3 regions of the Clostridium novyi NT genome follow, and region 3 is predicted to be linked to each of the others. Evidence: predicted binding sites of a transcription regulator. Region 3 holds the regulator's gene; each other region holds the start of a gene.
What was found. The regulator Rex, encoded in region 3, represses fermentation and respiration genes when NADH is low (regulators of the CRP and FNR family bind a similar motif). The targets are predictions, from matches to a motif close to ATTGTTAANNNNTTAACAAT.

Region 1: NT01CX_RS07150 (acyl-CoA dehydrogenase) is a predicted target of Rex. The motif match lies at 4,031-4,050, and genes of this name have one in related genera.
Region 2: NT01CX_RS08380 (aconitate hydratase) is a predicted target of Rex. The motif match lies at 2,705-2,724, and genes of this name have one in related genera.

What each region holds. Positions count from the first base shown of each region.
Region 1 covers NC_008593.1:1,519,771-1,527,882, forward strand. The annotation lists gene NT01CX_RS07135 (M16 family metallopeptidase) at 1-795, opposite strand, end outside; gene NT01CX_RS07140 (electron transfer flavoprotein subunit alpha/FixB family protein) at 951-1,958, opposite strand; gene NT01CX_RS07145 (electron transfer flavoprotein subunit beta/FixA family protein) at 1,989-2,768, opposite strand; gene NT01CX_RS07150 (acyl-CoA dehydrogenase) at 2,796-3,935, opposite strand; gene NT01CX_RS07155 (DNA topoisomerase IV subunit A) at 4,185-7,097, opposite strand; gene NT01CX_RS07160 (DNA gyrase/topoisomerase IV subunit B) at 7,137-8,112, opposite strand, start outside.
Region 2 covers NC_008593.1:1,791,632-1,799,743, forward strand. The annotation lists gene NT01CX_RS08375 (isocitrate dehydrogenase (NAD(+))) at 1-518, opposite strand, end outside; gene NT01CX_RS08380 (aconitate hydratase) at 537-2,462, opposite strand; gene NT01CX_RS08385 (lysophospholipid acyltransferase family protein) at 2,759-3,466, opposite strand; gene NT01CX_RS08390 (ComEC/Rec2 family competence protein) at 3,660-4,529, shown strand; gene lgt (prolipoprotein diacylglyceryl transferase) at 4,534-5,307, shown strand; gene NT01CX_RS08400 (thiamine pyrophosphate-dependent enzyme) at 5,390-6,343, opposite strand; gene NT01CX_RS08405 (transketolase C-terminal domain-containing protein) at 6,356-7,543, opposite strand; gene NT01CX_RS08410 (4Fe-4S binding protein) at 7,560-7,856, opposite strand; gene NT01CX_RS08415 (2-oxoacid:acceptor oxidoreductase family protein) at 7,849-8,112, opposite strand, start outside.
Region 3 covers NC_008593.1:2,156,341-2,164,452, forward strand. The annotation lists gene NT01CX_RS09985 (electron transfer flavoprotein subunit alpha/FixB family protein) at 1-909, opposite strand, end outside; gene NT01CX_RS09990 (electron transfer flavoprotein subunit beta/FixA family protein) at 941-1,720, opposite strand; gene NT01CX_RS09995 (acyl-CoA dehydrogenase) at 1,748-2,887, opposite strand; gene NT01CX_RS10000 (short-chain-enoyl-CoA hydratase) at 2,917-3,702, opposite strand; gene NT01CX_RS10005 (redox-sensing transcriptional repressor Rex) at 3,905-4,537, opposite strand; gene abc-f (ribosomal protection-like ABC-F family protein) at 4,931-6,844, shown strand; gene NT01CX_RS10015 (ABC transporter substrate-binding protein) at 6,906-8,112, opposite strand, start outside.

The DNA.
Region 1 (8,112 bases), 640 kb from region 3:
AATTCCATCTCCAAATCTAGAATTAAATACATTAAGAATTTTTATTTCTTCATCACTTAAATCATGTATTGGAAAACAGTACTGTATTTTTGCACCATTTAAATCATTTCTTATTTTAGTATATATTCCTGGTATGTTATCTTCGTATAGATTTAAATCTTCCAAATTAGATTTCTTACTCCATGTTCCAAAATATTTATTTACTATATCTAAAACTTCATTGAACTCTAATGACGATACAACGCTAATAACACAATTTTCTGGTACATAATGTTCATCATAAAAGTTCTTTATATCCTTTAGCGTTATTGAGGATACACTTTCTTTATTTCCTATAATTAATTCCTTAATTCTTCTTTCTTTGAATGCATTATAAAACAGTTCGTCTTCACATTCTTGATATGGATCATCTTTCCATTCTTTTAACTCTTCTAATATTACGTTAATTTCTTCTTTAAAACCTTCCTCTGGGAAAGTTGGATTTAACACTATATCTGAATATAAACTAAAACCTTCTTCAAAGTCAGAAGATAGTGTAGTTCCATAATATATTACATAAGGATAATTTGTCATAGCATTATTAAATCCGAATATTTTATCACATTTAGAGTTGATTTCGCTTTCTGTATTATTTATTGTTCCTTTAAAAACCATATGTTCTACAGCATGTGCTATACCCATATTTTTTCTTTCTACCAAAGCCCCTGCGTTAAATCCAATGCAAAATGAAGAAATACTTCCTTGTCTTTTAACATAATATAAATTTATCCCATTTTTTAAAATATGTTTTTTCATTTTATTTCCCTCCATGTTCTCTTTAATTATAAATACTTTTAGGAAAATAAAAAAGATAAGATTGTTAAAAGTTCTTAAATCTTATCCTAATAATACATAAATTATTACATAAAAAAGCTGTTGAAATAATTCAACAGCTTTTATATATCTACTAATTATTTGTAGCTTTTGATTTGTGCTATTAATTCTGGGATTATTTTGTTTAAGTCTCCAACTAATCCAAGATCAGCAACTTTCATGATTGCAGCATCTGCATCTTTATTAATAGCGATGATGTAATCACTGTCTTGCATTCCAGCTAAGTGTTGGATTGCTCCTGAAATACCGCAAGCGATGTATATTTTAGGTCTTACAGTTTTACCAGTTTGTCCAACTTGTAGTTCGTGATCTATCCAGCCGTTATCTGTAGCTGCTCTTGATCCTGCTACAACTCCACCGAATACGTCAGCAAGTTCTTGTAGTTTAGCGAAGTTTTCTTTGCTTCCAACTCCTCTACCACCTGCTACGATTACTTCAGCTTCTCCAAGATCAGCAACTTCTTTAGCTATTTTAACAACTTCTTTAACAGTTACTTTTAAATCTTCAGCATCTAATTTAACTGCAACTTTTTCGATTTTAGCTGCATCTACTCTTGATTCGTCTGCTGCTAATTTGTCGAAAACACCAGGTCTTACAGTTGACATTTGTGGTCTGTTTTCTGTACACATGATTGTTGCCATTAAGTTTCCACCGAATGCTGGTCTTGTCATTAATAAGTGACCTGTTCCTTCTTCAGTATCTAATGATGTACAATCTGCTGTTAAACCAGTGTGTAATCTAGCTGCAACTCTAGGTCCTAAATCTCTTCCTATGAAGCTAGCTCCTATGAATAAGATTTCTGGTTTCTTTTCGTTTACTAAATCACAAATTACTCTAGTGTAAGCACCAGTTGTGTAGTTTGCTAATCTTTCATCTTCAGCATATAGAACTTTGTCAGCTCCGTGTGCTAATAATTCATTTGCAACATTTTCGATTTTATTTCCAAGTAAAACTGCAGTTAATTCTACGTTTAATTTGTCTGCAATTTCTCTACCTTTTCCAAGTAATTCTAAAGCTACTTTTTGTAATTCTCCATCTCTTTGTTCTGCGAATACCCAAACGCCTTTGAAATCTGCTATATTCATTACTTATCCCTCCTACTTATATACTGTATACTAGATGTAGTGTTTTTCTTTTAATTTTGAAGCTGCGTAAGCTGCTGCTTCTTTAACTGGCATATTAACTACTTCACCTTGTCCTTTAGCTTCTTTAGTCATAGATCTTTTAACCTTAGTTGGAGATCCTTTTAATCCTAGTAAAGCTTTGTCAACGTCTATATCATCAGCTGACCATACTTTAACTTCTCTTTCGAATAATCCGAATACATTTCTCATATCCATGTATCTTGGTTCGTTTAATTCTTTGATTGCTGTTAAAAGACATGGAGTTTGAACTTCTAATACTTCATATCCATTTTCTAATGCTCTTCTTACTGTTAATTTGTCTCCATCAACATCTACTTTTTCTACATAAGTAATTTGAGGAAGTCCTAAGTGTTCAGCTATTTCTGGTCCAACTTGTGCAGTATCTCCATCGATAGCTTGTCTTCCTGCGAATATGATATCATATTCTAATTTCTTTAATGCTCCTGCAAGTGCATGTGAAGTTGCAAGTGTATCTGCTCCAGCGAATGCTCTGTCAGATATTAATATTGCATCATCAGCTCCCATAGCCATAGCTTCTCTTAAAGCAGCTTCTGCTTGTGGAGGTCCCATGCTTATTACTGTAACAGTTGCTCCGTTTTCATCTTTTAATCTTAATGCTTCTTCTAATGCATTTTTATCTTCTGGGTTTATTATTGATGGAACTCCTTCTCTTACAAGTGTTCCTGTAACTGGATCTATTTTAACTTGATTTGTATCTGGAACTTGCTTTAAGCAAACAACTATTTTCATTGTCTATTCCTCCTTAAATTAAACTTATTATCTGAATATTGATCCTGAAATAACCATTCTTTGAACTTCGTTAGTTCCTTCGTAGATTTGAGTGATCTTAGCGTCTCTCATCATTCTTTCTACTGGGTAATCTTTAATGTATCCGTATCCACCGAATAATTGAACTGCTTCAGTTGTAACGTACATTGCAGTATCTGTACAAGAAAGTTTAGCTCTTGCAGCTGAAACTGAGTATGGGTTACCGTTGTTTTTATCCATAGCAGCTGTGTATAATAAGTATCTAGATTGTTCGATTCTTACATCCATATCTGCCATTCTCCAAGCGATACCTTGGAATTTGTATAATTGTTTTCCGAATTGTTTTCTTTCTTTCATGTATTCTCTAGCTGCATCAAATGCACCTTCAGCTAGTCCAAGACCTTGAGCTGCAACACCAATTCTTCCTCCATCAAGAGTCTTCATTGCGATTGCAAATCCTTTTCCTTCTTTTCCTAGTAAGTTTTCAGCTGGAACTACACAGTCTTCAAGGATGATTTCACCAACTTGTGCTCCTCTGATACCCATTTTGTCTTCAACTTTACCAATTGAGATTCCTGGGAAGTCTTTTTCAACTATGAAAGCTGAAATTCCTTTTGTTCCTTTTGATTTATCAGTTATAGCGAATATAACAAATGTTTCAGCAAGTGGGCTGTTTGTTATAAAGCATTTTTGTCCGTTTAATATGTAGTTATCTCCATCTTTAACAGCTACAGTTTGAGCGCCTGATGCGTCTGTTCCTGCGTTTGGTTCAGTTAATCCAAAAGAACCTAATTTCTTTCCTGAGCATAAGTCTGGAAGATACTTTTTCTTTTGTTCTTCTGTACCGTTTTGGTATATAGCTCCACAACATAATGAAGTATTAACTGAGTATGAGATTCCTAAGCTTCCGCAAGCTTTTGAAATTTCTTCTACTGCTAAAATATAAGATAGGTAATCTCCACCTGTTCCGCCATATTCTTTTGGATATGGTAAACCAATGATACCATATTTACCTAATTTTTTGTAAACTTCCATTGGAAATTCACCTGTTGCATCTGTTTCAGCAGCTATAGGTTTTATTTCATTTTCTACAAATTCTTTTACCATTTGTTTTACCATTTGTTGCTCTCTAGTTAAATTAAAATCCATCTTATATTACCTCCTACTATAATATTTTTCACAACCTACATTTCATAATATCCAGTGGATTCTATCAATAAAATGTCCTTTGTGTATTAAATGCTTTTGTTAAAAAAAAAACACTTTGTCTGACAATTTTGATTTTATTCCATTACTGAATAAATATCAAGTACACACTTTTTTGTATTATAGTTTAAATAAACATATGTAGTATAAAAAAGCACTCTAAGTATATTTTTGTATACTTAGAGTGCTTTTTTATTTTATAAATTTTATATTACTGTTACAGTTTGAAACTCTTATTTTTTTACCTTTTCCTGCTCTGTTTTGATTATTTATACCCTTTAATATAACAACCTCTTCAGAGTCATCTTCATACATAACCTCTAGTTTATTCTTAGTTTCTCCATAAACTTTTATTTTATCATCATTATCCTCTAAATATATAAATTCTCCAAAAATAACCTTATCATCTTCACTTAAGCTTATTCCCGTTACCCCTGAAGCTATTTTACCCATAGGATTTATGCTATCACTATCAAATCTTATTCTCATATCTTTTTTAGTTATAAGTAAAATATCTTTTTCTAATTTATTATCTTTTTTTAGTACATTTATCAATTTATCATCTTTATCTTTTAACTTATATCCTTTTGTGTAGGAATAATTTCCCTGAAATTCATTTAACATAGTCTTTTTAACATATCCATTTTCACTTATAAAATAAAAACTTTCTTCATCGTTAAATTCAGTAATAGCAAAAATATTTACTATACTTTCTTCATTTTCATTAAATTCATCTATTAAGTTTGATAATTTTACTCCATTGTTATCGATATTTTCTATTAAATATGCAGGAAGTAAAAATACACTTCCTTTATCTCCAAAAATAATTATATTGCTAAGTGAATTTGCATAGCATCCTTTGAAATTCTTATAATTAACTTTTTTAGATACCTTTATCTTTCCTTTATTATTTATATTAACGGCAAAGTTTTTTATCTCAAATTCATCAGTATACGAAATTTCCTTAACTTTATCCTCTGCTGATAAATTAAATAATTGATTTCCCATAACATTTCTATCACTATTTTCAAGTCTAGGTTCTCCTACAGTAAATTTTAACCCATTTTTAGTTTGCACTTTTATGTATTGTTCTTTTCTATTGTTATCAGCTAACTTTACATTTATTAATTTTTCATTTTCTTTTAATTTTAAAGCTAATAATTTAGAATAGTTTGTTTTAAATTTATCTAAAGAACTTTTTTTCATCATTCCCCTATCGCTAAAGAAAATAAAGTTCTTATGACTATTTAATTCTTCAATTACATAGAAATTTATAAGCTTTTCTTTTTCCAAATCTAATGTTTTTATTAGATTATCTAGTCTTTCTCCTTTTTCTTTCCATTTCATTTCAGCTATATTAACAATTCTTAATTGATATAGATTTCCTTCATCTGTAAATATAATTAAACTATATTTAGTGTTGCCTTCTAATATAGCTTTATTAAAGTCTCCTTCTCTATACTCTATATCCTCAACTTTTGGATTAATTCTTTTATAATATTTTTCAGAAACTCTTTTTATATATCCTTCATTAGATATTGTAATTATAACATCTTCATCTAAAATAAGTTCTTCTATATCAATTTTAGCTTTTTCATCATCATGAATTATATTTGTTCTTCTTTCATCTCCGTAGTTTTCCTTAACTTCATTTAGTTCCTTTTTTATAACTTTAAATAATTCTTTTTCGCTATTTAATATTTTTGTTAAGGCATTTATACGTCTTTGTAATTCCTTGTATTCTTTTTCAAAAACCTTTATTTCAAGACCAGTTAATTTATATAGCATTAATTCTACTATAGCCTCGGCTTGTTCTCTTGAAAATCCAAATTTGTTAACCAAATTTTCTTCCGAATCTTTTTTAGATTTTGAGGCTCTTATGGTTTTTAATATCTCATCCATTATATCTATAGCTTTAATAAATCCTTCTACTATATGAAATCTTTTTTCTGCTATTTCAAGTTCTTTTTTAGTCCTTCTTATAACAACGTCCTTTTGATGCTCTACATAATATTTTAATATAGCTTTTAATCCTAATGTTTTTGGTTTTCCATCTGCTATTGCAACCATATTAAAACTTAAATTACATTGAAGTTCAGTCTTTTTAAATAAGTATTTTAATACTCTTTCAGCTTCTTCTATGTTTGCTGATTTCTTTAATTCTATTACAGCTCTTATTCCATTTCTATCTGATTCATCTCTTATATCAGAAATAGCATCCAATGCTTTACTATGCTTTTTATCAGCAGTCATTTCAGATATTGTCTGTAACATTTTAGATTTATTTTTTCTATAAGGGAATTCAGTTATAACTATTCCATATCTATCATTTTCTAATTTTTCAATATTTGTTTTTGCTCTTAGAGTAACCCTTCCTTCTCCTTTTTCATAAGCAGATAAAAGTGCCTTTTCTCCAATTAATATTCCTCCAGTTGGAAGGTCAGGCCCCTTTATATAGTTCATTAATTCCTTTGTTGAAATATCATTATTATCTATATAAGCAATACATCCATCTATAGTTTCTTTAAGATTATGTGGTGGAATGTTTGTTGCAAGTCCTACTGCTATACCAAAAGCTCCATTTACAAGTAGATTTGGAAATCTTGCTGGTAGTACCTTTGGTTCAAGCTCCGTATCTGAATAGTTGTTTACCATATCAACTACTTCTTTATCTATATCCTTTAACATTTCCATTGCTGCATTTGTAAGTCTCGCTTCTGTATAACGCATAGCAGCAGCACTATCTCCATCTATACTTCCCCAGTTTCCGTGTCCATCTATAAGAGGAATTCTAGTTGTAAAGTTTTGAGCTAGTATTACCATAGCATCATATACAGAGGTATCTCCATGTGGATGGTATTTACCAAGTATATCCCCAACAATTCTAGCGGACTTATAATAAGGCTTATCTGGAGTTGCCTTTAACTTATAAGCTCCGTATAAAATTCTTCTATGTACTGGTTTTAATCCATCACGCACATCAGGAAGAGCTCTTTCTTTTGCAACTTCTACCGCATAAGGAAGATAGTTGTCCGGCATAACCTCTGATATAGAAGCTTTTATTATATTATTATCCTTTGGAATGTTTATATTTTTTTTAGCCATTTTAGTTCAATCCTTTCAAAATCAACAACAATTTAACATTTAAAATTCTGCGTATTTATACATATAATTTCTTCTAGGTTCAACTACATCACCCATTAATAGAGAAATCATTTTTTCAGCTTTTGCAGCATCTTCAATAGTTATTTGTTGAAGTGTTCTAGTTTCTGGATTTAACGTAGTATCCCAAAGCTGATCTGGATTCATTTCTCCAAGTCCTTTATATCTTTGTATTAACGCTCCCTTACCTATTTCCTTTTTTGCACTAGCTAATTCTTCATCACTATATGCATATCTACTTATTTCACCTTTTTTTGAATTTTTATATACTTTATATAAAGGTGGTAGTGCTATATATAAATGTCCATTAGTAATTAAGGATCTCATATATCTATATATATAAGTTATCCATAAAGTTCTTATATGATATCCATCTACATCCGCATCACTTAAAATTATTATTTTATCATATTTTAAATCATCTTCATTATAATTTTCTAAAACTCCCGTTCCAATTGCTGCATTAAAAAGTTTAAGTTCTTCACTTGCTAGAACATTTTCAAGTCTTTGTTTTTCTGTATTCATTATTTTACCCTTTGAAGGCATTATAGTTTGAAATCTTCTATCCCTTGCCTGCTTTGCACTTCCACCGGCTGAATCTCCCTCAACTACAATAAATTCGCAAAACTCAGGTCTTTTTAATGTGCATATAGATACTTTTCCAGCAAGGGGAGCTGTTCCCTTTCCCACTTTCTTTTTTTCAGCATCATTTATCTTTTTTATTTTTTCACGTCTTGCAGCAGCGGATACTGCATTATTAATAATTTGAGTTGCTATTTCTTTATTATCTTCAATCCATTCTCCTATTTTTATGTAAGCAAGTTCATTCATTACAGTATAGGCTTCATTGTTTCCAAGCTTTGTTTTGGTCTGTCCTTCAAAGATAGGGTTGCTTATTTTTACTCTTAAAATAGCTGTCATTCCTTCTCTTAGGTCGTCTCCCTCAAAGCCTTTATCC
Region 2 (8,112 bases), 360 kb from region 3:
TTTGCTTTATGCACTGCTGTTACCTTTTTTCTTTGTTGTTTTTTCGCAAGATTAAAGGCAAAATCCACAATTCTATCACTTGCCTTTTTAGTAATTATTTTTATAGTTTCAGCCGCTTCTTCTCCTACATTATGTTCAATTCCCGCATATAGTCCCTCTGTATTTTCCCTAACTATAACAAGATCCACATTTTCATATCTACATGGAACTCCTTTATATGTCTTTACAGGTCTTACATTTGCATAAAGATCAAGAGATTTTCTAAGTCCAACATTTACACTTCTAAATCCCTTCCCAACAGGTGTTGTAACAGGTCCCTTTAATGCAACCTTATTTTTCTTTATACTATCAATTACATACTCTGGAAGAGGTACACCCTCTTTTTCTATAACTTTTGCACCAGCTTCGACAACTTCCCAATTTATTTTAACTCCAGTAGCTTCAATTACTTTTTTTGTTGCTTCAGTTATTTCTGGTCCTATTCCATCTCCAGGAATTAATGTTACATTATACCCCATTTCAAATCCCCCTCATTTTTAATTATTCTTACACTTTATGCTATTTATAAGACCACCTTTTAGTAGCATATCTTTTTGTCTTTCTGAAACTTTAAGGCTCATTTCATACTTCTCATTTTTAGTTATGTTTTTCAAAATAACTTTTCCATTTTGTACTGCTTCCTTTGCATTTTCTATAACAACTTCATCAAATTCATCTATACTTTCATAATCACTACCATTTATAAATTCCAATGGCATTATACCGTTATTTATAAGATTAGCTTTATGAATTCTAGCAAATGATTTTGCAAATACAGCTTTTATACCAAGATACAATGGTGCTAATGCTGCGTGTTCTCTACTAGAACCTTGACCATAATTTTCTCCAGCAACTATATATCCACCACCGTTTTCCTTTGCTCTTTTAGGAAACTCTTCATTACATGGCGTTAAACAAAAGTTAGCAAGATGAGGTATATTAGATCTAAATGGTAATAGCTTTGCATTAGATGGCATTATATGATCAGTTGTAATATTATCTCCAACTTTAATTAATGCTTTTCCACTAACAACATCCTTTAATTCCTCTGCTCTTGGGAAAGGTTTTATGTTAGGTCCTCGCACAACTTCTACACTTTCCCCATGTTCTGCTGGTTTTACAATAAGATTATCATTAATTAAGAACCTACTAGGCATTTCTACATTTGGAGCTTCTCCAAATTCTCTTGGATCTGATATACATCCATTTAATGCTGAAACTGCTGCAATTTCTGGACTTACCAAATATACACCTGCTGTTTTAGTTCCACATCTTCCTTCAAAATTTCTATTTATAGTTCTTAATGATACTGCCCCATTAGCAGGTGCTTGACCCATTCCAATACAAGGTCCACATCCAGATTCTAAAATTCTAGCTCCTGCTGCAATCATTTTTGCTAAAGCCCCATTTTCAGCTATCATATTTAATACTTGTTTTGAACCAGGTCCAATTACCAAAGATACATCTTCATTGATTGTTTTTCCTTCTAGTATTTTTGAAACCTTCATCATATCTACATATGATGAATTTGTGCAACTTCCTATTGTAACTTGGTTAACTTTTTTACCTTTAAGTTCTGAAACTTTAACTACATTATCAGGACTATGTGGACAAGCAACCATAGGTTCTAATTCACTTAAATTTATAGATACAATATCATCATATACAGCATCATCATCTGCTTTTATTTCAGTAAAGTCTCCTTCTCTTCCTTGAGCCTTTAAAAATTCTAAAGTAATCTCGTCGCTAGGGAAAATAGATGTTGTTGCTCCAAGTTCAGCTCCCATATTAGTTATAGTAGCTCTTTCTGGAACAGATAAAGTTTTTACTCCCTCTCCTGCATACTCAAATACTTTATCAACTCCACCTTTTACAGTTAATCTTCTTAATAGTTCTAAAATAATATCCTTTGCAGAAACCCAAGAATTTAGTTTTCCTGTAAGCTCCACCTTAACTACCTTTGGAGTTTTTATATAATACTCTCCTCCCCCCATAGCTACTGCAACATCAAGACCACCGGCTCCAATACCAATCATTCCAATTCCACCTGCTGTAGGGGTATGACTATCTGACCCTACTAAAGTTTGTCCTGGAACTCCAAATCTTTCTAAATGAACTTGATGACAAATACCATTTCCAGGCTTCGAAAAATAAATTCCGTGCTTTTTAGTTACTGTTTGTATATATCTATGATCATCAGCATTTTCTGGTCCTGTTTGAAGCATATTATGATCTATATATGCAACAGATCTTTTGGTTTTTACCTTTTCTACTCCTAAAGCTTCAAATTGTAAATAAGCCATAGTTCCAGTAGAATCTTGAGTAAGTGTTTGATCTATTCTTATTCCTATTTCATTTCCATCTTTCATTTCTCCAACAACTAAATGATTTTTAAGTATCTTCTCTACAATATTAAACCCCATAATTTCAGCCCCTTTTATACAAATTAAAATTCAAACTTTCTTAATATGAATTTAAAACTTTATAATTAATCATAAAATGCATATTTAATAAAACAAATATCATATTTGAACACAATTATACCATACAAACCCTATTTATTCAAAATAAATTGCAATTTTATATATATAAAATTGCAATTTATGAATTTTTTCTAATTTTATATTCATATTTTATAACCTTATTGATTAAATTATGACTAGTATATTTTAAATTTATAACAAAAGTGTAAAGAAGATACTTCCTCTTTACACTTTTATTATAAATTTTTAGCTATTTTATTTTTAACTATCTCAGATATGTTTTTTTGATCTTCTCTTGAAAGATTTTCTAGATAAATAGGCTCTCCAACAACTAAATTTACTTCTCCACTTTTTATCTTTCCATTGTTTTCTTCAAATATCTTATAAGTTCCATCTAAAGTTATTGGCACTATTGGCACTTTTGCTTTAGTAGCCATCTTTAAACTTCCTTTTTTAAATTCTCCCATTGTACTGCTTTTGCTTCTAGTTCCTTCAGGGAAAATAACCATAGATTGACCATTCTTCATATTTTCCGAACCTTGATTTATAGATTTTAAAGCTTCTCTTACATTTTGTCTATCCATAAATACACATTGCATTTGTTTCATCCACCATGATATTATAGGTAGCTTTTCCATTTCCTTTTTTGCTATAAATCCCATTGGCTTATCAATTGTAGCTAAAATAGTTACTATATCAAAATCCCCTTGATGGTTTGCTATAAAACAACATGCTTCATCTGGAATATTTTCTAATCCTTCTGCTTTTACGGTTACTCCAGCTTTATCTAATATTCCTTGAGCCCATTCCTTTACTACTTTATTTAAAAGTTTTTGCGCTTCTTCTATCTGACCTTTTCCTTTCATAGAATTATATTTCTTTTTTGAAAAAAGTGTACCTATCATATTAAATACAACATACATATACACACTCAATGTCTTCATATACTCGCTTCATTCCTTCCTCAAATTGTATATATACTTACTATTATAATGTTGAAATTGTATGAATTCAATAAATACTTTAATACTTCATACCTTTAATGTTTATATAATGCATATTATGGAATAATTATAAGTAAACTTAGATTTATTTATGAAAGGATTTTACAATAATTTTATTGTATAGGTAATGTATATGAAAATAAACAAAAAGTTTTTAACTTTATTATTAACTGTTATAATAGTATTATTACTATTTGTGTTATATATATTTTTTAATACTAAACTCACATCAAGTAGTTCAGTAAATTCTAATAAAGATTATCTAACAATACATTATATTGATGTAGGTCAAGGCGATTCTACTTTAGTACAATTTAATAATAAAACCTTATTAATCGATGCTGGTTGTCCTAATAGGAAAGTTTATAATTACTTAAAAAAATGCGGTATAAAAAAGTTAAACTATGTAATCGCAACACATCCTCACGACGATCATATTGGAGGTATGCCTTACATAATACATAGTTTTCCTATTGACAAATTTTTAGCTCCTAAAGCTACAAATAATACACCTTCTTTTAAAGAAATGCTAACTGAACTACAGAAGAATAATTTAAAAATCAATTCAACCATGGCTGGAACTTATATTCCTTTAGATCCTAAATTAAGTTGTTTTGTGGTGGCTCCAAACAATTCTACTTATAAAAATCTAAATAATTATTCTATAGTATTAAAAATTACATATAACAATACTAGTTTCTTATTTTGTGGAGATGCGGAAAATTTAAGTGAAGAAGAAATATTAAATTCAGGATACAATATTTCCTCTGATGTATTAAAATTAGGTCATCACGGTAGCAAAACCGCCACTAGTGATAACTTTTTAAATGAAGTCAATCCTAAGGTTGCAATAATTAGTTGTGGCAAAGGTAATGATTATGGTCATCCACATAAAGAAACATTAAGAAAACTAAAAAGCAAAAACATTACTACATATAGAACTGATATAAATGGAACTATTATTCTTGAAAGTAATGGAACAAAAATCATAAAAAGGCAGTGATAACATGAATCCAGTAGCATTTGAAATTTTCGGACTTGAAATTCGTTGGTATGGCATTTTAATATGTATGGGAATAATTTTAGCATATGGTCTTGCATACAAAAGAAGCAAAATTTATAATATAGATTTTGATAAATTAACAGATGTATTTATAGTTGCTCTTCCATTTTCCATACTATGCGCAAGATTGTATTATGTAATATTTAACTGGTCTTATTATGGTGCTAATCCCTCTCACATTTTATATATTCGTGAAGGCGGACTTGCAATTCATGGCGGACTAATAGGTGCCGTAATTAGTGGATATTTAATGAGCAGATATAGAAAATTAAACTTTTTAGATTTAATTGATACTGTGGCTCCTTGCTTTATATTAGCACAAGCTATAGGTCGTTGGGGAAACTTTTTTAATAGTGAAGCTCATGGTGGCATAGTATCCTACGAGTTTATATCTCATTTTCCAAAGTTTATTCAAAATGGAATGTATATAGATGGTTTTTACTATCATCCTACATTCTTATATGAATCTATTTGGAATATAGTAGTATTAATCATTTTATTATTAATAACTAGAAAACATCTTGCAAAAGGATCTATATTCTACTTGTATTTAATTTTTTATTCACTAGGAAGATTTTTTATAGAAGGACTTAGAACTGATAGCTTAATGCTAGGTTCACTTAGAATGGCTCAAGTTATAAGTTTAGTATTTATAATTTTAGGAATTATTCTAATTATTAAATCAAACATAAAAAATAAATCTACTTTTAAACAATAAACGAAAACTGTTAATAAACTATAATTTATTAACAGTTTTCATTTATTTTAACCTACTATATTAATTATTTTTAACCTACTATTTATAGCTCTTCTCCACAAAGAAATAATAATTCTACCCATCTCTTATCAATTTCAGCTTGAATTGATTTTATTTTAGCTTTTCCTTCTTCTGATTTAAATAAATGTTTAAATCTTCCTTGTGGTTTCATCCATTCTTCTATTGGAAGCTTTTTAGCTGGTTTATATGTTAACTTAAATTTACCATCTATTACTTCATATAATGGCCAGAAACAAGTGTCTACAGCAAGCTTAATTATATCTAGTTCAGATGCAGTATCAACTCTCCATCCTCTTGCACATGGTGTTAATACATTAATAAATTTAGGACCTTCAATTTCATTTATAGCTTTATGTGATTTATTATAAAGATCTAACATATATTTAGTTCCTGGAATAACAGGTACTGTTTGAGCTACATATGGTATATGGTGTCCCGCCATTATCATAGTTAAATCTTTTCTAAATTGTCTTTTTCCTAAAGAGTTTGTTCCAGATGGTGATGTTGTAGCATCAGCACCACATGGTGTAGCTGATGATCTTTGTATGCCAGTATTCATATATGCTCCGTTATCATAACATACATAAAGCATATCATGACCTCTTTCCATAGCACCAGATAAAGATTGGAATCCTATATCATAAGTTCCTCCATCTCCACCAAAAGTTATAAATTTATAATTTTTATTAATAAGCCCTCTAGATTTCATTGATTTGTATGCCGCTTCAACTCCACTCATAGTTGCTGAAGCACACTCAAATGCTGTATGAATAAATGAATCTTTCCAAGAACTATATGGATATAATCCTGTGGAAACTTCTAAACATCCTGTTGCACAGCCAACAACCACTTCATCTTCAGGTTTTACTGCTTTTAAAACCCATTTTGCTACCATTGGTGCTCCGCAACCAGCACACATTCTATGTCCACTAGCTAATCTATCTTCAACTTTAGTTAATTCTTTTAATGTTGCCATCTACAGCACCCCCTATCCTCTTACCGCTAAATAATTATATTTTTTATATTCTCCAGTTTTCATAGCTGCGTATAAATCATCAAATACAGTTGTAAGCCAGTTTACTGTAACATCTCTTCCACCAAGTCCATATATATAACTCATTAAAATCTTACCTTCTGAATTTCCATACAATGCACTTGAAACATCATTAAATACTGGACCACCATTTCCTGATAATGCTTCAGCCTTATCCATTACAGCTACTGCCTTAACATGTTTAAGAGCTTCAGCAATTTCTTCTGCTGGGAATGGTCTATATAATCTTATTTTAAGAACGCCTACTTTTATTCCCTTTTCTCGTAAGTCGTCTACAACCTTTTTAGCAGTACCTGCTGAAGATCCCATAATTACCATAGCAACTTCTGCATCATCTAATCTATACTTCTCAAACAATCCATAGCTTCTTCCAGTTAACTCTTCATATTCTTTAGCTACTTCAAGAAGAACTTTTTTTGCATTTAATAATCCATGAAGCTGTTGATGTTTCATTTCCATATAGAAATTTGTAAGAACCATAGAACCAACTAATTTCTTTTCTCCAAGCAATCCTTTATCAAATCTCTTATTTTCACCAACAAAATTACTAACATCTTCTTTTTCCATTAAGAATACGTTTTCAACAGCATGACTTGTAATAAATCCATCATAGCAGACCATAGCTGGTGTTAAAACATCCTCATGTTCTGCAATTCTAACAGCTTGAATAAAATTATCATAAGCTTCTTGGGTATTTTCAGAATACAATTGTATAAATCCAGTATCCCTAGCTCCCATAGAATCCGAATGATCATTATGAATATTTAAAGGAACTGATAATGCTCTATTAACTGCTGCCATAACTATAGGACATCTATCACCTGCTGCTATATGAAGCATTTCCCACATAAGTGCTAATCCTTGAGATGATGTAGCAGTCATAACTCTTGCACCTGCTGCCGAAGCACCAATACAAGCACTTATAGCACTATGTTCAGATTCTACTGTTACAAATTCAGTTGAACACTTTCCATTAGCTATAAAGCTTGAAAAATATTGAACCACCTCTGTAGATGGAGTTATTGGAAATGCCGCAACTACTTCAGGATTAATTTGCATCATAGCTGTAGCAACTGCCTCATTACCACTTAAACTTTTTCTTATTTGTTTAGCTTTTGACATAGTTATCCTTCCCTCCTTATTCCGCTACAAAATCTAAAGCATTAAATTTACATTGTTTTGTACAAACTCCACATCCCTTACAATGATCATAATCAATGCCTGTTACCTTTCCGTCTTTAACTATAATGGACATATCAGGACATACAGCCCAACAAAACATACAATTTTTACATTTATCTTCATGCCATACAGGCTTCATAGCTCTCCAATCACCAGTTTTAAACTCTTCAGAATTACCTGCATCAACAATTTGTCCGCCTATTGGTATTTCATTCCACTTACTTTCTGAAGTAACATTCATTTTTTTACTCAATTCCATTCACCTCCTGAAGAGATCTCTTAAGAGCATTCATGTTTTTAGATATTACTTGGGGTTTTGATGCAAATTTGTGTTTAAATGAATCCTTCATATCTTCTATAAATTCATCTAAATCCATAATACCCAATACTTTAACTATAGCAGCAAGCATTGGTGTGTTAGGAAAATAAGCACCTAAAGTTTCTTCTGAAATAGTTCTAGCATCTATTGTATACACTTTTCCTTCATATCCACATAATTCTTTTCTTAT
Region 3 (8,112 bases):
ATCTTTGTTAATAGCGATGATGTAATCACTGTCTTGCATTCCAGCTAAATGTTGGATTGCTCCTGAAATACCGCAAGCAATGTATAATTTAGGTCTTACAGTTTTACCAGTTTGTCCAACTTGTAATGCGTGATCTATCCAGCCGTTATCTACAGCTGCTCTTGATCCTGCTACTGTTCCACCTAATGCATCAGCAAGTTCTTGTAGTTTAGCGAAGTTTTCTTTGCTTCCAACTCCTCTACCACCTGCTACTAGAATATCAGCTTCTCCGATATCAGCAACTTCCTTAGCTATTTTAACAACTTCTTCAACTTTTACCTTTAAGTCAGCTTCAGTTAAGTTAACTGCAACTTTTTCAACTTTAGCTGCATCAACTCTTGATTTGTCTTCTTCTAATTTATCGAAAACACCAGGTCTTACAGTTGACATTTGTGGTCTGTTTTCTGTACACATGATTGTTGCCATTAAGTTTCCACCGAATGCTGGTCTTGTCATTAATAAGTGACCTGTTCCTTCTTCAGTGTCTAATGCAGTACAGTCTGCTGTTAAACCAGTTTTTAATCTAGCAGCTACTCTAGGTCCTAAATCTCTTCCTATAAATGTAGCGCCTATGAATAATACTTCTGGTTTCTTTTCTTCTACTAAATCACAAATTACTTTTGTGTAAGCTCCTGTTGTATAGTGTGCTAATCTTTCATCATCAGCATATAGAACTTTGTCAGCTCCGTGTGCTAATAAATCATTTGCCATAGCATCTATTTTGCTTCCTAGTAAAACTGCTGTAAGTTCTACTCCTAATTTATCTGCAATTTGTCTACCTTTTCCAAGTAATTCTAAAGCTACTTTTTGTAACTCACCATCTCTTTGTTCTGCGAATACCCAAACGCCTTTGAAATCTGCTATATTCATTACTTATCCCTCCACTTCTACTCTATATATACTAAATGTAGTGTTTTTCTTTTAATTTTGAAGCTGCGTAAGCTGCTGCTTCTTTAACTGGCATATTAACTACTTCACCTTGTCCTTTAGCTTCTTTAGTCATAGATCTTTTAACCTTAGTTGGAGATCCTTTTAATCCTAATAAAGCTTTATCAACATCTATATCATCAGCTGACCATACTTTAACTTCTTTATCGAATACTCCAAATATATTCTTCATGCTCATATATCTTGGTTCATTTAATTCTTTGATTGCTGTTAAAAGACATGGAGTTTGAACTTTTAATATTTCATATCCATTTTCTAAAGCTCTTCTTACTTTTAATGTATCTCCTTCAACATCTACTTTTTCTACATAAGTGATTTGAGGGATTCCTAAATGTTCAGCTATTTCTGGTCCAACTTGTGCAGTATCTCCATCGATAGCTTGTCTTCCTGCTAATATTAAATCATATTCTAATTTCTTTAATGCTCCTGCAAGGGCATATGAAGTTGCAAGTGTATCTGCTCCAGCGAATGCTCTGTCAGATATTAATATTGCATCATCAGCTCCCATAGCCATAGCTTCTCTTAAAGCAGCTTCTGCTTGTGGAGGTCCCATGCTTATTACTGTAACAGTTGCTCCATTTTCATCTTTTAATCTTAATGCTTCTTCTAAAGCATTTTTGTCTTCTGGGTTTATTATTGATGGAACTCCTTCTCTTACAAGTGTTCCTGTAACTGGATCTATTTTAACTTGATTTGTATCTGGAACTTGCTTTAAGCAAACAACTATTTTCATTGTTCTCTTCCTCCTTAAATTCATGTATTATCTGAATAATGCTCCTGAAATAACCATCTTTTGAACTTGAGATGTTCCTTCGTAGATTTCAGTGATCTTAGCATCTCTAAACATTCTTTCTACTGGATAGTCCTTAGTGTATCCATATCCACCAAACATTTGAACAGCCTTAGTTGCAACTTCCATTGCAGTATCTGCTGCAAATAATTTAGCTGTAGCTGCTTCAACAGTATAAGGTTTTCCTGTCATTTTGTTATAAGCTGCTTTGTATACTAAATATCTAGCTGCTTCTATCTTAGCTTTGCATTCTGCAGCCATCCATCCCATACCTTGGAATTTGTATAATTGTTTTCCGAATTGTTTTCTTTCTTTCATGTATTCAATAGCTTCTTCTAAAGCTCCTTCAGCAATACCTAATGCTTGAGCAGATACCCCTATTCTTCCTCCATCAAGAGTCTTCATAGCTATTGCGAATCCTTTTCCTTCTTTTCCTATTAAGTTTTCAGCTGGAACTTCACAATCTTCAAAAATAAGTTCTGTAGTTGATGATGCTCTAATTCCTAGCTTGTCTTCTACTTTACCTATTGAGAATCCTTTGAATCCTTTTTCAACTATAAATGCTGAGATTCCTTTTGTTCCTTTTGATTTATCAGTCATAGCAAATGCTATAAATACATCAGCAACTCCACCATTTGTTATGAATATTTTTTGTCCATTTAAGATATATTTATCTCCTTGTTTAACTGCTACAGTTTGTTGTCCTGATGCATCAGTACCGGCATTTGGTTCAGTTAATCCGAATGCTCCTAGTTTTTTTCCTGAACATAAATCTGGAAGGTATTTCTTTTTTTGTTCTTCTGTACCGAAGGCATCGATTACAGAAGCGCAAAGTGATACATGAGCAGAAAGTATTATACTTGTTGTTCCGCACTTTTTAGCTAATTCTTCTACTGCTAATATATAAGATAAGTAGTCTCCACCAACTCCACCATATTCTTTAGCGAATGGAATTCCAAACATTCCGTACTTAGCCATTTTTTTAACGTTTTCCATTGGAAACGCCTCAGTTTCATCAATTTCAGCTGCCATTGGTTTAACTTCATTTTCAGCAAACTCTCTAACCATTTGTCTTACTAATTCTTGTTCTCTAGTAAATTCTAACTTCATTTTCTTAACCTCCTATCTGTTTTTAAAGCCTATCTGTTTTTAAATCCGTCTAACTTTTTCTTTTCTACGAACGCTGTCATTGCATCTTTTTGGTCTTCTGTTGAGAAGCACTCCCCAAAGATTTCAGCTTCTATATTAATTGCTGTATCTATATCTACTTGGATTCCTCTGTTTATAGCTTGTTTACAAAGTCTTACAGCAATAGGAGCTCTTCCCGCAATTTGATTTGCTAATTTTTTAGCTTCTTCCATTAAGTTTTCTGGTGCAACTACCTTATTTACAAGTCCTATTCTTAAAGCTTCTTCAGCATTTATGTTTTTAGCTGAATAAATTAATTCTTTGGCCATTCCCATACCTACAAGTCTTGCAAGTCTTTGAGTTCCACCAAATCCAGGAGTAATTCCAAGTGAAACTTCTGGTTGTCCAAATTTAGCTTTTTCAGAAGCTATTCTTATGTCACAAGACATTGAAAGTTCACAACCTCCACCTAAAGCGAAACCGTTAACAGCTGCTATAACTGGTTTTCCTAATGTTTCAACTTTTCTGAATATTCTGTTTCCTAAAAGTCCAAATTTTCTTGCTTCTAGTACACTTTTGTCTTTCATTTCAGAAATATCAGCACCAGCCACAAATGCTTTTTCACCAGCACCTGTTACTATAACTGCATAGACATTGTCATCATTCTCGATTTCATCAAGAACTAAATCTAATTCATTCAATGTCTCTGTGTTTAAAGCATTTAAAGCCTTAGGTCTGTTGATAGTTACGATAGCTAGGCTACCTTCTTTTTGTAACAAAACATTTTTGAATTCCATAATAATCCTCCCCATCATTTTATATTGCACCCATAAATTTTAACTAGCATATTGTTAATATAGTAACAATTAAACTTAAAAAAATTTAGGTATGATTACCCCAAGACAAAACTTACAATTATAATTATATAACTTATATCTACATTTTTCAATAATATAAATATAAGATTTTTCAAAATGTCATTAAATTTTCCTTTTTTGTTTAGTTAAAACCATTCAAAAGGTAAGTAAGTGTAAGTAAACTTTCGCTTAAATGAACATTTTCTATAACTACATTGTCTGCACCATTTAAATCAATCGGTGCGAAATTCCATATCCCTTTAACCCCATTTTTTATAAGTGTATTGCATACGTCTTGAGCATTGCTCTTAGTTACACAAATAACACCTATATGAATCTTCTCTTCTTGCAGGAAGCTTTCTAATTGATCAATATCCCTGATTTCTACATCCCTTATTTTTAATCCTAGTAATTTAGGATTAACATCAAAAATTCCTTTTAAATTAAACCCCATTTTATCAAAATTCGTATAGTTTGCAATTGCCTGACCTATATTTCCAGCACCTATAATAGCTATGTTATAATTCTCATCTAATCCTAGTATAGACCTTATCTCGTTATATAGATCCTTTACATTGTAACCGTATCCTTGTTGTCCAAAATCTCCAAAGTTATTAAGGTCTTGTCGTATTTGTGATGCTGTAAACCCTATTTTTTCACTTAATTCCTTAGATGATATCCTATCTACGTCATTATCCATAAGCTCCGCTAAATATCTATAGTACTTAGGCAATCTCCTGATAACGGCCATCGAAATATTTCTTTTTTTCTCCACTTAGTTACACTCCTCATTTTAATTTCAGTAAAAGAAATAGTATATTGCTTAATACTTATAATATTTCCAACACTAATTGCTATTAATTATTTTACTATAGTTATTTTATTTATACAATAATAGTATTCCCTTAAAATTCTATTTTTTATCCTATTTTTTAAACTAATTATAACTATTTAATCATAATTTTATAGTTTATGTTAATATAATGCATAATTGCAGATTATACTATTGTTGCTATTTTTCGAAATTTTCGTAAAATATGGGCTATTATCAACCATTTTAACTAAAACTATGTTAAATACTTAACTATAATGATAAATTTTTAGCAAAAAATTTGACTACAAAAATTTACACTTACATAGTAAAATATACTCAGGAAGGTGAACATTTATGATCGTTTTAAGTTGTAAAAATTTAAAAAAAAGTTATGGAATAGATGAAATACTAAAAAATATAACATTTAATATAGACGAAGGAGAACGCGTAGGCCTTGTTGGTGCTAATGGTGCAGGTAAATCTACATTATTTAAGATATTAACTAAAACCCTAGATTATGATAGTGGTGATTTATTTTTAGATAAAAATAAAAAAGTAGGTTATCTTTCTCAGCATCTATCTTTAGATAGTGAAAATTCTATATATGATGAAGCTCTTTTAGTTTTTCAAGATTTAATTGATATGGAAAATAAGCTTGCTTTATTAGAACAAGAAATGAATAAACCTTATGATCCTTCAAATGCAGATTATCATAATAAAGTTATAAAAGACTACACAAACTTATCAGAACTTTATAATAATCGCGGTGGATATCTTTATAAAGCAGAAATAGGTAAAGTATTAAAGGGACTTGGCTTCACTGAAGAACACTATGATAAATCTATAAACATTTTAAGTGGCGGTCAAAAGACTAGAGTTGCCCTGTGTAAGCTTCTTTTATCTAACCCTGATATACTTCTACTAGACGAACCTACAAACCATCTTGATTTAGATGCAATTGAATGGCTTGAAGAATATCTTAAAGGTTACAAAGGAACTATAATTATAATTTCCCACGATAGATTTTTCTTAGACTGTATAACAACTAAAACCTTTGAACTTATAAATGGAAAGTTAGATGTTTATAACGGAAACTATACCGCATTTATTGATTTAAAGAAAAAAGCATATGAAGAAAAGCTAAAGGCATACAATCTTCAACAAGCAGAAATCAAACGCCAAGAAGAAATCATTGAAAGATATCGCTCTTTTAATAGAGAAAAAAGTATTAGAGCCGCTGAAAGTAGACAAAAGGCATTAGATAAGGTTGAGCGACTTGACTCTCCTACTAATGATAAGAAAATGCACAAATTTAAATTTGAAGCTAAGATAAAGAGCGGTAATGACGTATTGTACGCCGAAAATTTATCTAAACGCTATGAAGATAAGTTACTATTTGAAAACTTAAATTTAGATATAAAACGTGGAGAACACGTTGCTTTAATTGGAGAAAATGGACGTGGAAAGACTACTCTATTTAAAATCCTTATGGATAAAATCAAGCAAGATGAAGGAACTTTTTCTCTAGGGAAAAATGTATTTATAGGTTACTATGATCAAGAACAATCTAATTTAGACCCAAATAAAACTATTATAGATGAAGTTTGGGATGATTTTCCTAAGATGACCACAACTGAAATTAGAAATGTTCTAGCTGCATTTTTATTTACTGGTGATGATGTATTTAAAAAAGTCGAAAAATTAAGTGGTGGAGAAAAGTGTCGAATAAATCTACTTAAAATAATACTTTCAAAATCTAACTTCTTATTATTGGACGAACCTACTAACCACCTTGATATTATGTCACGTGAAGCCCTAGAAGATGCAATAATGGATTATGATGGTACTGTCCTTGTTATATCCCATGATAGATACTTCTTAAATAAAGTAGTAGAAAAAATTCATGAACTAAACATAGATGGTATTAAAACTTACCTTGGTAACTATAGCTATTATGTTGAAAAGAAAAAAAATCCTTTTAGATTTCAACAATTAGAAGAAGCTCAAGGAAAAACTAAAACACAAATTCAAACTGAAAAGAAAAAGAAACGTGAAGAAGCTAAAATTGAAAAACAGAAAAAACTAAAAGTTAAAAATCTAGAACAAAGTATTGCAGACTTAGAAAAAAACATAGAAGATTTACAGCAAAAACTATGTCTTGAAGAAATCTATTCCGATCCTGTTAAAAGTGAAGAAGTTAATAAAGAACTTTTAGATAAAGAAACTGAACTTGAACAATTATATGAGCAATGGGAAGAAATGCTCTAAACTTAAAAACCCCTATAACATCATGTTATAGGGGTTTTCTACTAAAATTAATATACTGTTTCTATTTTTTCTTAATATCAATTTTATCTAAAAATAAAATTCCAGTGGGATGATACTTAAAGTTTACTATGGAGTTATCATAAGCTGCCATAAACTTTGAATTACATATAGGAAATATTATATTTTTGTTTAAGTTATCTCTTTCTATTTTAAAAATATCCTCTCCAACTTCTCCACAAAACATAATATCCCAATTACCGCTTTTAATTTTATCATCATATTTATCTAAACTTGTCACTTCTATAGTGGACTTAATTCCTATGTTTAATAAATCCTTCTGAATATACTCAGCTAATTTTTCTCCTACATTATTGTAAGATGTAGGATTTGAATAAATTATAATTTTTATAATATTATTTTGTTCTCTCACCTTTTCTAATTCATCTATATTTCCATGTGTATTATAATTAATGCCATCTTCTATTTTAGCAGCATATCCTTGATATAATTTCTTTATAATTTCATCCCTATTAATACTCTCACATATAGCTTTTCTCACTTTGGCATCATTAAATGGACTTTTCAGATGATTAAATTTCATATAATTTATATTTTCACCCTTTTGCTCTAATATCTTACCTCCATTTTTCTGTATATCAATAACACTTCGACAATCTAAGTTATCCACAATATTTACATTATTACCTATAAACTTATCCACCTTTTGTGAACTTTTGTTTATAAACTTTATAATTATTTTATCAACTTTGCATTTTTCTCCCCAATACTTATTATTTCTTCTGATAACCATTGATTCTCCCTTGTTCCACTTTACAAATTCAAAGGGTCCTGTACCAGCTGGGTGATTGAAATGCTTGTCTTTACACTTTTTTATTGAATTAGGACTTACCATGGTTGCTGCACATGGATTTGCTAAATCCCTTAAAAACTCTGGGTTTTCCTTGGCTAAAATAAATTTAACAGTATAATCATCAATGATTTTAAATTCAACTACATCCTTAAATACTTTATTAAAACAAGCATTTTGATCACCTTTTTGTAGTTGTCTTTGTATATTTTTTCTAACTACATAACAATTAAACTCTGACCCGTCATGAAATTCTACCCCTTTTCTTAGATGAAAAGTGTACTCTCTTTTGCTTTCATCAATATCCCAACTAGTAGCAAGACCTGGCTTTATATCCTTAGAATTATCTTTATATCTTACAAGTCCTTCATATAAATTTGCTATGATTTTAATTGATTCA